DNA from 2 places in the Streptomyces sp. NBC_00461 genome. Region 2 is predicted to be linked to the other one. Evidence: riboswitches for the same ligand, from Rfam matches in the RefSeq annotation. Region 2 holds a riboswitch; the other holds the start of a gene.
The links. Region 2 has a riboswitch for glycine ahead of gcvP (aminomethyl-transferring glycine dehydrogenase). Riboswitches for the same ligand answer to the same signal wherever they lie in the genome.

Region 1 (7,238 bases), 5.2 Mb from region 2:
GCCGCATCCCGTGGGTCAGATGCCCGCCGTGCGCCAGGTCCAGGCCGAGGATGGTGTCGCCGGGCTGGGCCAGCGCGAACAGGGCGGCCTGGTTGGCGGAGGCGCCGGAGTGGGGCTGGACGTTGGCGTACTCGGCGCCGAACAGCTCCTTGACCCGGTCGATGGCGATCTGCTCGGCGACGTCGACGTGCTCGCAGCCGCCGTAGTAGCGGCGGCCGGGGTAGCCCTCGGCGTACTTGTTGGTGAGGACCGAGCCCTGCGCCTCCATGACCGCGACCGGGGCGAAGTTCTCCGAGGCGATCATCTCAAGGGTGGACTGCTGCCGGTGCAGCTCGGCGTCGACCGCGGCGGCGATCTCCGGGTCGAGCTCGTGCAGGTGCGTGTTCAATGCGGACATGCGTCTACGGCCCCTCAGCCGGCGTTCTGGGCGGTGTACTCGTCGGCGGAGAGCAGGTCGCCCGGCTCGTCCGTGAGGCGGACCTTGAAGAGCCAACCGCCCTCGAAGGGGGCCGAGTTCACCAGGGACGGGTCGTTCACCACGTCCTCGTTGATCTCGGTGATCTCACCGGTGACGGGGGAGTACAGGTCGCTGACCGACTTGGTCGACTCCAGCTCGCCGCAGGTCTCGCCCGCGGTCACGGCGGAGCCCACCTCGGGAAGCTGGGCGTAGACGACATCGCCGAGCGCGTTGGCCGCGAACTCCGTGATGCCGACCGTCGAGACGCCGTCCTCGGCGGCCGACAGCCACTCGTGCTCCTTGCTGTAGCGCAGCTGCTGGGGGTTGCTCATGGCCTGAATTCTCCTGTACGCGAGGGAGTGCTGATGAATGGGTGACTGCTGGATACGCGTGTGAGCAGGAAAGATATGCGCGCGGTCACGTCCGTGGACGGGCCGCCCACCGCCCAGTCTCTACTTCCGGCGCTTGTAGAACGGCAGCGGCACGACCTCGTACGGTTCGTGAGCGCCCCGGATGTCCACGCCCACCCCGGGTGCGCCCGGGGCCGCGTGCGCCGCGTCGACGTACGCCATCGCGATCGGTTTGCCCAGCGTGGGGGAGGGCGCACCGGAGGTGACCTCGCCGATCACCTCACCGCCGGCCACGACCGGGTACCCGGCGCGTGGGACCCGGCGGCCCTCGGCGACCAGGCCGACCAGGACGCGCGGCGGGTTCGACTCGGCGCGTGCGGCGGCCTCTTGCAGGGCCTCGCGGCCCACGAAGTCGCCCTCCTTCTCGAACTTCACCACCCGTCCGAGCCCGGCGTCGAAGGGCGTGAGCGAGGTGGACAGCTCATGCCCGTACAGCGGCATGCCCGCCTCCAGGCGCAGGGTGTCCCGGCAGGACAGTCCGCAGGGGACGAGGCCGACGGGCGCGCCGGCCTCGGTCAGCGCCTGCCACAGCTTCTCCGCGTCACCGGGGGCGACGAACAGCTCGAAGCCGTCCTCGCCGGTGTAGCCGGTGCGCGCGACGAGGGCCGGGACACCGGCGACGGTGCCGGGCAGGCCGGCGTAGTACTTCAGGGCGTCGAGGTCGGCGTCGGTGAGGGACGAGAGGATGCCCGCGGCCTCGGGGCCCTGCACGGCGATCAGCGCGTACGCGTCACGGTCGTCGCGCACCTCGGCGTCGAAGCCGGCGGCCCGCTCGACGAGCGCGTCCAGCACCACCTGGGCGTTGGAGGCGTTCGCGACGACCAGGTACTCGCTCTCGCCGAGCCGGTAGACGATCAGGTCGTCGAGGATGCCGCCGTCGGCCCGGCAGATCATGGTGTAGCGGGCGCGGCCGACGCCGACGGAGGCGATGTTGCCGACCAGGGCGAAGTTCAGGAGCTGGGCGGCCTGCGGGCCGGTCACGGCGATCTCGCCCATGTGGGAGAGGTCGAAGAGTCCGGCCTTCGTCCGTACGGCGAGATGCTCGTCGCGCTCGGAGCCGTAGCGCAGGGGCATGTCCCAGCCGGCGAAGTCGGTCATCGTCGCACCGAGGGAACGATGCAGGGCGTCGAGCGCGGTACGACGGATGTGGGTACTGCTCATCGGACGGTCGTCTCCCAGGGCATAGCGGGACAGGCGAGGGCATTCCTCCCCATCTGTCATCGGAACCTGAGAGGTTCGCCATGACCGCGCGCGGCATGGCTTGCACCGTGGGTGGGACCACCGGGAAACGGCGGCCCGCTTTTCAGATGTGCCTCGCCCGCGCGGTAACGGGGCCTGAGAGATTCAAGGGAGGGACTTGCTCCTTCGGCGCCCCGGCAGACAGTGCTGCTGGGGACTCTCCCGCGCGGATTCAAACGGCCGGTATGCAGTTGGCGCGCACATCATCGCACGGCGGGTCCGCGGGCGGCAGGCCGGACCTGGCACCTCTTTGTAACTGGCTTGTGGCAAGGCGATCACGAAAACACCAGACACCGCGCATTACCTTCTCTTTACACTTGAAGGGCAGGGGACTCCGTACCCGGCCCCAGGGGAGGACGATCACGGTGGACAGGACCACGGCGTACGCCACGAGCTCGGCCGTCGCGCTGCCCGAGCAGCCCGCGGCCCCGGCCCAGGAGGCGTGCGCGGTCCGGCCGGAACCCGTGGTCCGCGATCTGCGCGAGCGCTCGGGCCGTAGCCCGCACGCCCTGCTCTTCGGCCCCCGCGACCTGGTGGTGATCACCGGCCTGCCCGGCAGCGGCAAGTCCACGCTGATGGAGCGCGCGGTGCGCGGCGTCCGTATCGACTCCCAGGACGCCCGCGACCGCTGGGACGCCCGCGCCTCCCGCTACCTGCCGTACGCGGTCTACCGCCCCCTGGTCCGGCTCGCCCACTACGCCGGGCTGCACCGCGCCCTGCGCGGCGGCGAGGGCGTCGTCGTGCACGACTGCGGCACGCAGGCCTGGGTGCGTGGCTGGCTGGCCCGCGAGGCACGGCGCCGCGGCGGCCTCCTGCATCTGGTGCTGCTCGACGTCACCCCCGGCGCGGCGCTTCGGGGCCAGCGCGAGCGCGGCCGCGGCGTCTCCCGCTACGCGTTCCTGCGGCACCGCACGGCGGCGGGCCGGCTGATCCGCGCGGTGGAGCGGGGCGATCTGCCCGAGGGTGTCGGCTCGGCGGTGCTGCTGGACCGGGACGCGGCGGACGTACTGCGCAGGATCGGCTTCACGGGCTGACCCCTTTGTCCGTCCCACCCGTTAGCCTTTCCGGGCACACCAGTGGTTCTCAGCAGGCAGTGGTTCTCAGCAGGCGGTCGGACACAGATGGACTTCCCAGCGGATCTTCCCGCGGACTTTCCCGTACAGGCACACCCCCATCCGCACGGCGGATGGCCAGGCAACGAACTGGAGGAGGTGCTGTCGGCCTCCCTCGGCATGCCCTCGGCGGGTGGCCGGATCATCGAGGTGCTCGGACGCAGTTTCCTCTGGGTCCCGTTGCCCGGCGGCGGTGGCCCGCACAGCGGCCCCCTCGACCTGCCGACGCTGGAGATCGAGGGCCAGGGCTATGTCCCCGTCTTCAGCTCCGAGGAGCAGTTCCGCCAGGTCGTCGGCTCCCACATGTCGTACACGATCGCCCCGGCCGTCGAGTTCGCCCGCGGGCTGCCCCCGCAGGTGGGCCTCGCGATCAACCCGGACGGAGTGGTCGGCGTCCCCCTCCCGCCGGCCGCGGTCGCCGAGCTGTGCCGGGCGGGCCGCACCCCGCTGGACGGCCTGGCCTCCGGAGCCCGCGTCAAGCTCTTCGAACCGGACTGGCAGGACGACCCGGTCGACTTCCTGGCCGCGGCCTGCGCCGAGTTCGCGCAGACGGGCGTGGTCGTCACGGCCCGCCGCTGCCTCGCCGTCGTCGAGACGGCCGACCCGGTGATGTTCGTGGGCGTCGAACTCTCCCTGCGGGAGGGCGACCTGCGGGCGCTTCCCCTGGCCGCCCTGGAGCGGGCGGCGACCGCGGTTCCCACCCCGTGGCCGGTCAACCTGGTCCTCCTGGACGTGACGGACGACCCGGTGGCGAACTGGATGCGAGAGCAGGTGCGCCCGTTCTATACGGGCGATCACCTGTGAGCGCCGCAAGGGGCGAAGGCACAACAAGTCCGGAGCCCCCGGGCGCTTAAGCTGTTGGCAGAAGTGGGGCAACTTCCAGAAGGGGCGGTACACGTGAGCGCCAGCGGCACCACGACCGGGACGGTCGAGCACATGCTGCGCCAGGTGACGCCGGGGCGCTACGACGCCTACGAGGCACTCCTCCGCGCACTGGCCGCCCCCGGCGCCGGCCAGATCTGGATGCTCCTGTGGCACGGCCAGGCGGGCTCCCCGGACGCCCAGTACGGAAACATGGAGGTCGAGGGCTACGGCTACGCCCCGTGCGTCACCTCCGCCCAGGAGCTCTCGGCCAGCGGCTGGAACAGGTCGTACGAGGTGGTCGACGGCCTGGACGTGGCCCGGACCCTGTACCCCGACCACTTCGGCCTCTGGCTCAACCCGCACGCCCCGGGCGGCGGCCTGGGCATCCCCTGGCTCGACCTGCGCCGTATCGCCACCGGCCTGGAGCGCCAGGCCGCCGGTCCGCTGCGCCTGTCGGATCCCGCGATCGAGATCCCGCAGTTCTACGCCCTGCTCGCGCAGAACGCCCACCGCACCCCGTCCGTCCGCTCGCTGCGCCGGGCCTGGGTGCAGCCGGCCCTCGGGGCGCCGTATCTCGCCATCGGCCTGGACGTGTACGACACGAGCCCGCCCGCGGTGGACTCGGTGCGGGCCATGATGCAGCAGTCCATCGGCGCCGTCCCGGACGGACTGCCGGTGTCGACGGTGGCGATGTCCGACGAGTACGACCCGGTCGCCCTGTGGATGCGCGCGAGCGCCCGCCCCTTCTACGACCGCGAGGCCCACGCGGCGGCCCCGGCGCAGGCCCCGGCCCAGGCGCCGGTGTCCGGGTACGGCTACCCCCCGGTGCACGGCGGATACTGAGACGGCAGGCTTGGTCCGTACCGGGCTGGCCTGATCTTCGCGCGTAGATAGCGCCAGAAGATCCCTCCATGTCCAGGATGTCCGCAATGAACCCCGTCCGACCGCTGTTACCCGCTGTCCGGATAACGGAACACACCAGCCTGCATCACGTTTACGCATCCTTTCCCCGCCAAGTCTGGCAACAGATCGCCAAAGCGTTGAAGACTCCCGCTCCAGGGGGGTTCGCCCCCGTGTATTACGGACTGATCACGCCGCTACAGCGGCAAGTGCGGGCCGGCTACCGCCGGTTGAGAGGGGTCCCTGCCAGATGACGGCACCATTGCACGAGCCGACCGCGGAAGCGGCCCCGAGCGCGGCCGAAGAAGCGGCGGTCGCCACTGCCGGTGAAAAGGCAGTTCAGGGGCGTTCCCTGGGCCGGATCGCCTGGGAGCGCCTCAAGCGGGACAAGCTCGCCCTCGCGGGCGGCATCGTCGTGCTCGCCCTCATCGTGATCGCCCTGCTCGCTCCACTGCTCACGGACCTGATCGGACAGGACCCCGACGCCTACCACGAGAGCCTGATCGACCCGCTCTTCGGTACGCCCAAGGGGTCCCTGGGCGGCATCAGCGCCGATCACCTGCTGGGGGTCGAGCCGGTCAACGGCCGCGACATCTTCGCCCGTGTCCTCTACGGTGCCCGGATCTCGCTGCTGGTCGGCTTCCTGTCCGCGATCGTCGCCGTCGTGCTCGGCACGTTCCTGGGCGTCCTGGCCGGTTTCTTCGGCGGCTGGGTCGACTCGGTCATCAGCCGCGTCATGGACGGTCTGCTCGCCTTCCCGCAGCTGCTCTTCATCATCGCCCTGGTCTCCGTCATGCCGAACGAGATGCTCGGTCTGACCGGATCCAGCGTGCGCGTGTTCGTGATGATCCTGGTCATCGGATTCTTCGGCTGGCCCTACATCGGACGCGTGGTTCGCGGCCAGACGCTCTCGCTGCGTGAGCGCGAGTACGTCGAGGCCGCCCGATCGCTGGGCGGCGGGCGCTTCTACATCCTGTTCAAGGAACTGCTGCCCAACCTCGTCGCCCCCATCATCGTGTACACGACGATGATGATCCCCACCAACATCCTGACCGAGGCGGCACTCAGCTTCCTGGGCGTCGGCGTCAAGCCGCCCACGTCCTCGTGGGGGCAGATGCTCTCGACCGCGATCGATTACTACGACTCGGACCCCATGTTCATGGTGGTGCCCGGCGTGGCGATCTTCATCACCGTTCTGGCCTTCAACCTCTTCGGCGACGGCGTGCGGGACGCGCTCGACCCGAAGGGTTCGCGCTGAACTGCCGTACCCCAAGCGTCCCGTGAGCACCTCCACGGGGTCTCTCATCAAATCCGGAGGATCCGAGATCGTGACTACCCAACGCACCTCAGGGCGGCGTAAGCAGGCTTTGGCCGCTGCCGCCGCGGTCGCCGGCATGCTGACCATGGCGGCGTGCGGCGGCGGCAACGACGACGGCGGTTCGAAGAACGGTGCAGCCGGCTTCGACGCGGCGAACAACAAGGTCGCCCAGGCGTCGCAGGTCAAGAAGGGCGGCGAGCTGAAGTTCGTCACCACCCAGGACGCCGACTCGTGGGACACCACACGCGGTTACTACGGCTTCATGTGGGACTTCTCGCGCTACTACAGCCGCCAGCTGCTCACCTACAAGACCGAGCCGGGCGCCAAGGGCGCCGAGGTCACGCCGGACCTCGCCACGGACGAGGGCCAGGTCTCGGCCGACGGCAAGACGTACACCTTCCACCTACGTGACGGAATCACGTGGGAGGACGGCAAGGCGATCACGTCCCAGGACATCAAGTACGGCATCGAGCGCTCCTGGGCCCAGGACGTCCTGTCCGGCGGTCCGGTCTACCTGCAGCAGATGCTCGACCCCAACAAGACCTACAAGGGTCCGTACAAGGACACGTCCAAGGACAAGCTCGGCCTGAAGGCGATCGACACGCCCGACGCCAAGACGATCGTCTTCCACCTGCCGTCGGCGAACTCCGACTTCAAGCAGGTCCTGGCCATGACCTCGGCCTCGCCGGTCCGCCAGGACATGGACACCAAGTCCAAGTACGGTCTGAAGCCGTTCTCCTCCGGCCCGTACAAGTTCCAGTCGTACAGCCCGGGCAAGTCGCTGATCCTGGTCCGCAACACCAGCTGGAAGGCCTCCTCGGACCCGATCCGCAAGGCCTACCCGGACAAGATCTCGCTCACCATCTCGTCCAACCAGAGCGACTCCGACCAGCGTCTGATCAACGGCGACTACGACATCGACGCCAGCCAGACGGGTC
Region 2 (7,238 bases):
CGTCGAGGGGGCAGGTCAAGGACGGAGGTCGGCGTGAGAAGCAGCGGCGACGGTACGGCTGGGGGTGCCTCGGGACGCAGTCTCGGGGACAGTGGCCCGTACCCGCTTCATGGCAGCGCGGCCGATCACGCTCCGCAGCGACCGGCGGGTGTGCCGAGCAGCGGAGGGGCGACGTCCATGGCGTTGGAGCAGATCGGCTACCGCGGCCCGACGGCCTGCGCGGCCGCCGGCATCACCTACCGCCAACTGGACTACTGGGCCCGCACCGGCCTCGTCGAACCCAGTGTGCGGCCCGCGAGCGGGTCGGGGACGCAGCGGCTGTACAGCTTCCGCGACGTCGTCGTCCTGAAGATCGTCAAGAGGTTCCTTGACACCGGTGTGTCGCTGCAGAACATCCGCACGGCGGTACAGCACCTGCGTGAGCGCGGCTTCCGGGACCTGGAGCGCATGACGCTGATGAGCGACGGTGCCACGGTCTACGAGTGCACCTCGCCCGACGAGGTGCACGCGCTGCTCCAGGGCGGCCAGGGCATCTTCGGGATCGCCGTCGGTGTGGTGTGGCGGGACGTCGAGAGCGCCCTGTCGCAACTGCACGGCGAGCGGATCGACACCGGCGAGACCCTGATCGGGCACAATCCGGCGGACGAGCTGGCGCGGCGGCGCAACCGGGCGGTCTGAGCGATTGTCCCGAGGTGCCGTGAGGCGCTCGGGCGGTCGTACGACGGCATTGTCAGTGGCGTAGGGCAGCATCGGACATGTGAGAAACGCGCCCACGATCCTGCATCTCGACATGGATGCCTTCTACGCCTCGGCGGAGCAGGCATCCAAGCCGAGTCTGCGTGGGAAGGCCGTGATCGTGGGCGGACTCGGGCCGCGCGGGGTGGTCGCGACGGCTTCGTACGAGGCGAGGGTGTTCGGGGTGCGGTCGGCGATGCCGATGGCCCAGGCACGGCGGCTGGCGCCGAACGCCGCGTATCTGGTGCCGCGCTTCGGGTTCTACCGGTCGATCAGCGAGCAGGTCATGGCGTTGTTGCACTCGCTGTCGCCGCTCGTGGAGCCGCTGAGCCTGGACGAGGCCTTCGTGGACCTGGAGGCCGGGGAGGTGGCCTGGGACGCGGCGTCGGCGCGGCTGGTGGGTGAGAAGCTGCGGGCGGACATACGGGCCGGTACGGCACTGACCGGGTCCGTGGGCCTCGCCGCGTCCAAGATGATCGCGAAGATCGCCTCCGAGGAGGCGAAGCCGGACGGGCTGGTGCTGATCGAGCCGGGGACCGAGCGGGCGCTGCTCGGGCCGATGTCGGTGCGGACGCTGCCGGGGGTAGGGCCTGCGACCGGGGACCATCTGCGGCGGGCCGGGATCACCACGGTCGACGAGATCGCCGAGGCGGGCGAGGACGAGCTGGTCCGGCTGCTGGGCAAGGCCCACGGGCACGCGCTGCACGCCATGGCGCTGGCGCACGACGACCGGCCCGTGGTCGCGGAGCGGGAGACCAAGTCGGTGTCGGTCGAGGACACCTACGACGTGGACATCCACGACCGGCTGAGGGTGGGCCTTGAGGTGCAGCGGCTGGCCGAGCGATGCGTGCGGCGGCTGCGCGGGGCGGGGCTTTCGGGGCGGACCATCGTGCTCAAGGTGCGCCGCTACGACTTCTCGACGCTGACGCGTTCCGAGACGTTGCGGGGGCCCACCGACGATCCGGGGGTGGTGCGGGAGGCGGCCGCCCGGCTGCTGGACATGGTGGACACCACGGGTGGCGTACGACTGCTCGGTGTCGGGGTCAGCGGGCTCGCCGACTACACGCAGGAGGATCTGTTCGCGCAGGCCGCGGGGGAGCGGACGGAGGTGACGGTGGAGGAGACGGCGGACGAACCCGCACCGGAGCAGGAGGCACCCGCCGAGCGGCGCTGGCCCGCGGGGCACGATGTGCGGCATGCCGAGTTCGGGCACGGGTGGGTGCAGGGCAGCGGCCTCGGGCGGGTCACCGTGCGGTTCGAGACGCCCGACTCGGAGCCCGGGCGGGTGCGGACGTTCCGGACCGACGACCCCGAGCTGGAGATGGCGGATCCGCTGCCGTTGGTGGCGGGTGGATCCGCGGCTTCCGTGGACGGGGTTCCGTGTTGACGTGCACCTCAGGCGTCGGCGTCCTCCGTGCCGGCGATCCTGCCGAAGGACCGGTCCGGGACCGAGGGAGGAGAGGCGATGTCGAGACCGTAGTGGTGGTAGAGCTGAAGTTCCTGTTCGGGGGAGAGATGGCGGCCGACCCCGAAGTCGGGGGCGTCCTTGATGAGGGAGCGGTCGAAGGGGACGTGGAGGGTGCCCTCGACCAGTTCGCTGGGCTTCAGGGGGACGAAGGCGTCCCGGGAGAACAGGCCGGTGCGTATGGCCGCCCACTCCGGCACGCCCGTCGCGTCGTCGAGATAGACCTCGTCGATGGTGCCGAGCTTGGTGCCGCTGCGGTCGAACGCCTTGCGGCCGATCAGGTTGCGCGGATCGATGTCGGTCTGCACGGGCCCTCCACTTGGTCGCAACTCATTCGTAAGCACTACAAAAGAGCACATCGGGGCAGGCGGCCACTCGAAGGACCGGGTGGTGCGCTCGCTGGTAGGCTGACAGCGGCTGCTGACCCCGTGCGGGAGAGTCCTCCGGACGCCACCGGAGGCGCCGAAGGAGCAAATCCTCCCCGGAATCTCTCAGGCTCACGTACCGCGCGGACGAGGTCACTCTGGAAAGCAGGGCGGGTGTCGACGGCTTCCGCTCTCACCGACGGTGAAAGCCGGACATCCTCGGATGGTCCGGTGAAGCTCTCAGGTCGAGATGACAGAGGGGGAGGCCGATCGGGTACCCGCGCCGTGGTACCCCTCGAAGGTCGTGGCAGACCAGGAGGCCTCCGCAAATGACCGCCCATCGCATTCCGCTCTCCGAGCTCGAGAAGGGGATCCCCTTCGAGCAGCGTCACATCGGCCCCGATCATGAGGCTCGGGCCAAGATGCTCGCGCATGTCGGCTACGGCTCCCTGGACGAGCTCACGGCCGCCGCGGTGCCGGATGTGATCAAGAACGCCGATGCCCTGGATCTGCCGGGCGCGCGTACCGAGGCCGAGGTGCTGGCCGAGCTGCGTTCGCTGGCCGATCGCAACCAGGTTCTCGATTCCATGATCGGGCTCGGGTACTACGGGACCTTCACCCCGCCCGTGATCCTGCGCAACGTGATGGAGAATCCCGCCTGGTACACGGCCTACACGCCCTACCAGCCGGAGATCTCGCAGGGGCGCCTGGAGGCCCTGCTGAACTTCCAGACGATGGTCGCCGACCTCACCGGGCTGCCGACCTCCGGTGCCTCGCTGCTCGACGAGGGCACGGCCGCCGCCGAGGCGATGGCGTTGTCCCGGCGCATGGGCAGGAACAAGAAGGGCCTGTTCCTTATCGACGCGGACGTGCTGCCGCAGACCGTCGCCGTGATCGAGACCCGCGCCGAGCCGACGGGCGTGGAGGTCGTGGTCGCGGACCTCAGCGAGGGCATTCCGGCGGAGATCGCCGGGCGTGAGATCAACGGCGTGCTCGTCCAGTACCCGGGTGCCTCCGGTGTCGTACGCGACATCAAGGCGTTGATCGACCAGGCGCACGAGCTCGGCGCGCTCGTCACCGTCGCCGCCGACCTGCTCGCGCTGACGCTGCTGAAGTCGCCCGGTGAGCTGGGTGCGGACATCGCCGTCGGTACGACGCAGCGGTTCGGTGTGCCGATGGGCTTCGGCGGGCCGCACGCCGGCTACATGGCCGTACACGAGAAGTTCGCGCGCAGCCTGCCCGGGCGGCTCGTGGGGGTGTCCGTGGACGCCGACGGGAACAAGGCCTACCGGCTGGCGCTGCAGACCCGCGAGCAGCACATCCGTCGCGAGAAGGCGACCAGCAACATCTGCACCGCCCAGGTACTGCTCGCCGTCATGGCCGGTATGTACGCCGTGTACCACGGGCCCGACGGGCTGAGGGGCATCGCGCAGCGCACCCACCGGTACGCCACGATCCTCGCCGCGGGGCTCACCGCCGGCGGCGTCGAGGTCGTGCACGGCTCGTACTTCGACACGCTCACCGCGCGCGTGCCGGGCCGCGCCGCCGAGGTGGTGGCCACCGCACGTGAGAACGGCGTCAACCTCCACTTCGTCGACGCCGACCAGGTGTCGATCGCCTGTGACGAGACCACCTTGCGGGCCCAACTGGGCGCCGTGTGGGCCGCGTTCGGGGTCGAGGGCGACATCGAGGCGCTGGACGAGGCCGCCGGGGAAGCGATCCCGCAGGCCCTGCTGCGCAGCGACGCATTCCTCACCCACCCCGTCTTCCACCAGCACCGCTCCGAGACCGCGATGCTGCGCTACCTGCGCCGGCTCGCCGACCGCGACTACGCGCTCGACCGCGGCATGATCCCGCTGGGCTCCTGCACCATGAAGCTCAACGCGACCACGGAGATGGAGCCGGTCACCTGGCCCGAGTTCGGGCAGCTGCACCCGTTCGCGCCCGCCGAGCAGGCGCAGGGGTATCTCACGCTCATCCGTGAGCTGGAGGAGCGGCTCGCCGAGGTCACCGGGTACGACAAGGTGTCGCTGCAGCCCAACGCCGGTTCGCAGGGCGAGCTGGCCGGGCTGCTCGCCGTCCGCGGATACCACCGGGCCAACGGCGACGAGCAGCGGACCGTGTGTCTGATCCCGTCCTCCGCACACGGCACGAACGCCGCCAGCGCCGTCATGGCCGGCATGAAGGTCGTCGTCGTGAAGACCGCCGAGGACGGCGAGATCGACGTCGAGGACCTGCGGGCGAAGATCGAGCAGTACCGCGACGAGCTGTCCGTGCTGATGATCACGTACCCCTCCACGCACGGTGTGTTCGAGGAGCATGTCGCCGACATCTGCGCGCAGGTGCACGAGGCCGGCGGGCAGGTGTACGTCGACGGGGCCAACCTCAACGCCCTGGTGGGGCTTGCCAAGCCGGGGCACTTCGGCGGTGACGTCTCGCACCTCAACCTGCACAAGACCTTCTGCATCCCGCACGGCGGCGGCGGTCCCGGGGTCGGTCCGGTCGGTGTGCGCGCGCACCTGGCGCCGTATCTGCCGAACCACCCGATGCAGCCGGCGGCCGGTCCCGAGACGGGTGTCGGGCCGATATCGGCGGCTCCGTGGGGTTCCGCGGGGATCCTGCCGATCTCGTGGGCGTACGTCCGGCTGATGGGCGGCGAGGGCCTGAAGCGTGCCACGCAGGTGGCGGTCCTCAGCGCCAACTACATCGCCAAGCGGCTCGAACCGCACTACCCCGTGCTCTACAACGGCCCCGGCGGCCTGGTCGCGCACGAGTGCATCATCGACCTGCGACCGCTGACCAGGGCGACCGGTGTGAGCGTCGACGACGTCGCCAAGCGGCTGATCGACTACGGGTTCCACGCGCCGACGATGTCGTTCCCGGTGGCCGGCACGTTGATGATCGAGCCGACCGAGTCCGAGGACCTGATCGAGCTGGACCGGTTCTGCGACACGATGATCGCCATCCGTGCGGAGATCGAGAAGGTCGGCGCGGGCGAGTGGCCGGCCGAGGACAACCCGCTCCGGGGTGCGCCGCACACGGCCGCCGCGCTCGGTGGGGAGTGGGAGCACGCGTACACGCGTGAGGAGGCTGTCTTCCCGGCCGGGGTGTCGGTCGCCGACAAGTACTGGCCGCCGGTGCGTCGGATCGACCAGGCCTTCGGTGACCGCAACCTGGTCTGCTCGTGCCCGCCGCTGGACGCGTACGAGGACTGAGCCGGAAACGAGGGGCCCCGCTTCGGCGGGGCCTCTTCGCGTTATGCCGTAGCGAGCGAGATCTCGGTCGACTTGATCAGGGCGACGACCGTTGTGCCGGAAGCCAGACCGAGGTCCTGGGCGGCGTCCCTCGTGATCGCGGAGGTGAGTTCGCCGCCCTCGACGGCCACCTTGACGGAGGCCATCGCACCGCCGGAGGTGACCGCGGTGACCGTGCCGGGCAGCTGGTTGCGGATGGACAGGCCCTTGACCGGGCCGGTGGCGAGGGAGACCTCTGTCGACTTCACCAGGGCGCGGACCGCGGAGCCCGGGGCGAGCGCCAGGTCGTTCACGGCTTCAAGGGTGATCGCCGCGGTGAGGTCCTGGCCGCCGGCGAGGCGGATGCCGACGGTGGCCATCGCCTCGCCGGGGGTGATGGCGGTGACGGTGCCGGGGAGTTGGTTTCGGATGCTCAGGGTCATGGCATCACGGTAGGGCTTTGAGGGCCTTATGCAGGGTATGCGTGGGTCTGTACGGCCTTGACCGTCGCCCAGACCGTTGCGCCCGGGCGCAGGTCGAGTTCGGCCGCGGCGACCGTGGTGAGGTCGGCGGCCAGCGGGAGTTCGCCGGTGAGGTCCGCGCGGATCTGGTCGCCGTGCGTCTCCAGGCCGGCCACCTCGCAGCGCCAGTGGTTGCGGGCGCTGGAGCCGGTGGGCGGGTCCCGGAACAGGGTGACGGCGCTCGGTGGGAACGCCACGAAGACCGGGCCGGACAGGACCTCGGTGGTGGTGATGGCCGGGCCGGTGTCGAGGCGGACGGTGTGGCCGTCGGCCTGTCCGCGGTAGAGGTTGAGGCCGACCAGTCGGGCGATGTAGTCCGTACGGGGATGGCGGGCGATGTCGGAGGGCGTGCCCTCCTGGACGACGCGGCCGTGCTCGACGACCACCAACCGGTCGGCCAGCACCATGGCGTCCAGCGGGTCGTGTGTGACCAGGACCGCCACCGCCTCGAACTCGGCCAGGTGGCGCCGGAGCTGGGACCGTACGTCGAGGCGGGTACCGGCGTCCAGGGCGGCCAGCGGTTCGTCGAGGAGCAGCAGCCGGGGGCGGATGGCCAGGGCGCGGGCGACGGCGACGCGCTGGGCCTGGCCGCCGGAGAGACGGCGGGGCTTGGCGCCGGCGTGCTCGGCGAGGCCCATGCGCTCCAGCCACTCGGCGGCCAGGGCGCGGGCCTCCGCTTTGCCGGCACCCTGGCAGCGCGGGCCGAAGGCCACGTTGTCGAGGGCTGTCAGGTGGGGGAAGAGCAGGTAGTCCTGGAAGACCACGCCGACCGGGCGGGACTCGGGTGGCGTACGGTCCAACTCGGCGCCGTCCAGCCGCAGATGGCCGCCACTGAGCGGGACGAGGCCGGCGAGGGCGCGTAGGGCGGTGGTCTTGCCTGCCCCGTTGGGGCCGAGCACGGCGACCACGTCTCCGGGGG

Region 1: it holds a riboswitch for glycine, as region 2 does, so the genes downstream of both, gcvT (glycine cleavage system aminomethyltransferase GcvT) here and gcvP (aminomethyl-transferring glycine dehydrogenase) in region 2, are expected to answer to the same signal.

The regions. Positions count from the first base shown of each region.
Region 1 covers NZ_CP107902.1:6,836,968-6,844,205, forward strand. Annotated here, with positions in the region: gene glyA (serine hydroxymethyltransferase) at 1-397, opposite strand, end outside; gene gcvH (glycine cleavage system protein GcvH) at 412-789, opposite strand; gene gcvT (glycine cleavage system aminomethyltransferase GcvT) at 910-2,028, opposite strand; glycine riboswitch at 2,072-2,180, opposite strand; glycine riboswitch at 2,181-2,281, opposite strand; gene OG870_RS32010 (AAA family ATPase) at 2,466-3,140, shown strand; gene OG870_RS32015 (enhanced serine sensitivity protein SseB) at 3,228-4,022, shown strand; gene OG870_RS32020 (enhanced serine sensitivity protein SseB C-terminal domain-containing protein) at 4,116-4,925, shown strand; gene OG870_RS32025 (ABC transporter permease) at 5,233-6,240, shown strand; gene OG870_RS32030 (ABC transporter substrate-binding protein) at 6,311-7,238, shown strand, end outside.
Region 2 covers NZ_CP107902.1:1,622,529-1,629,766, reverse strand. Annotated here, with positions in the region: gene OG870_RS07970 (MerR family transcriptional regulator) at 34-678, shown strand; gene OG870_RS07965 (DNA polymerase IV) at 758-2,122, shown strand; gene OG870_RS07960 (PRC-barrel domain-containing protein) at 2,131-2,508, opposite strand; glycine riboswitch at 2,622-2,717, shown strand; gene gcvP (aminomethyl-transferring glycine dehydrogenase) at 2,895-5,780, shown strand; gene OG870_RS07950 (TOBE domain-containing protein) at 5,822-6,241, opposite strand; gene OG870_RS07945 (ABC transporter ATP-binding protein) at 6,268-7,238, opposite strand, start outside.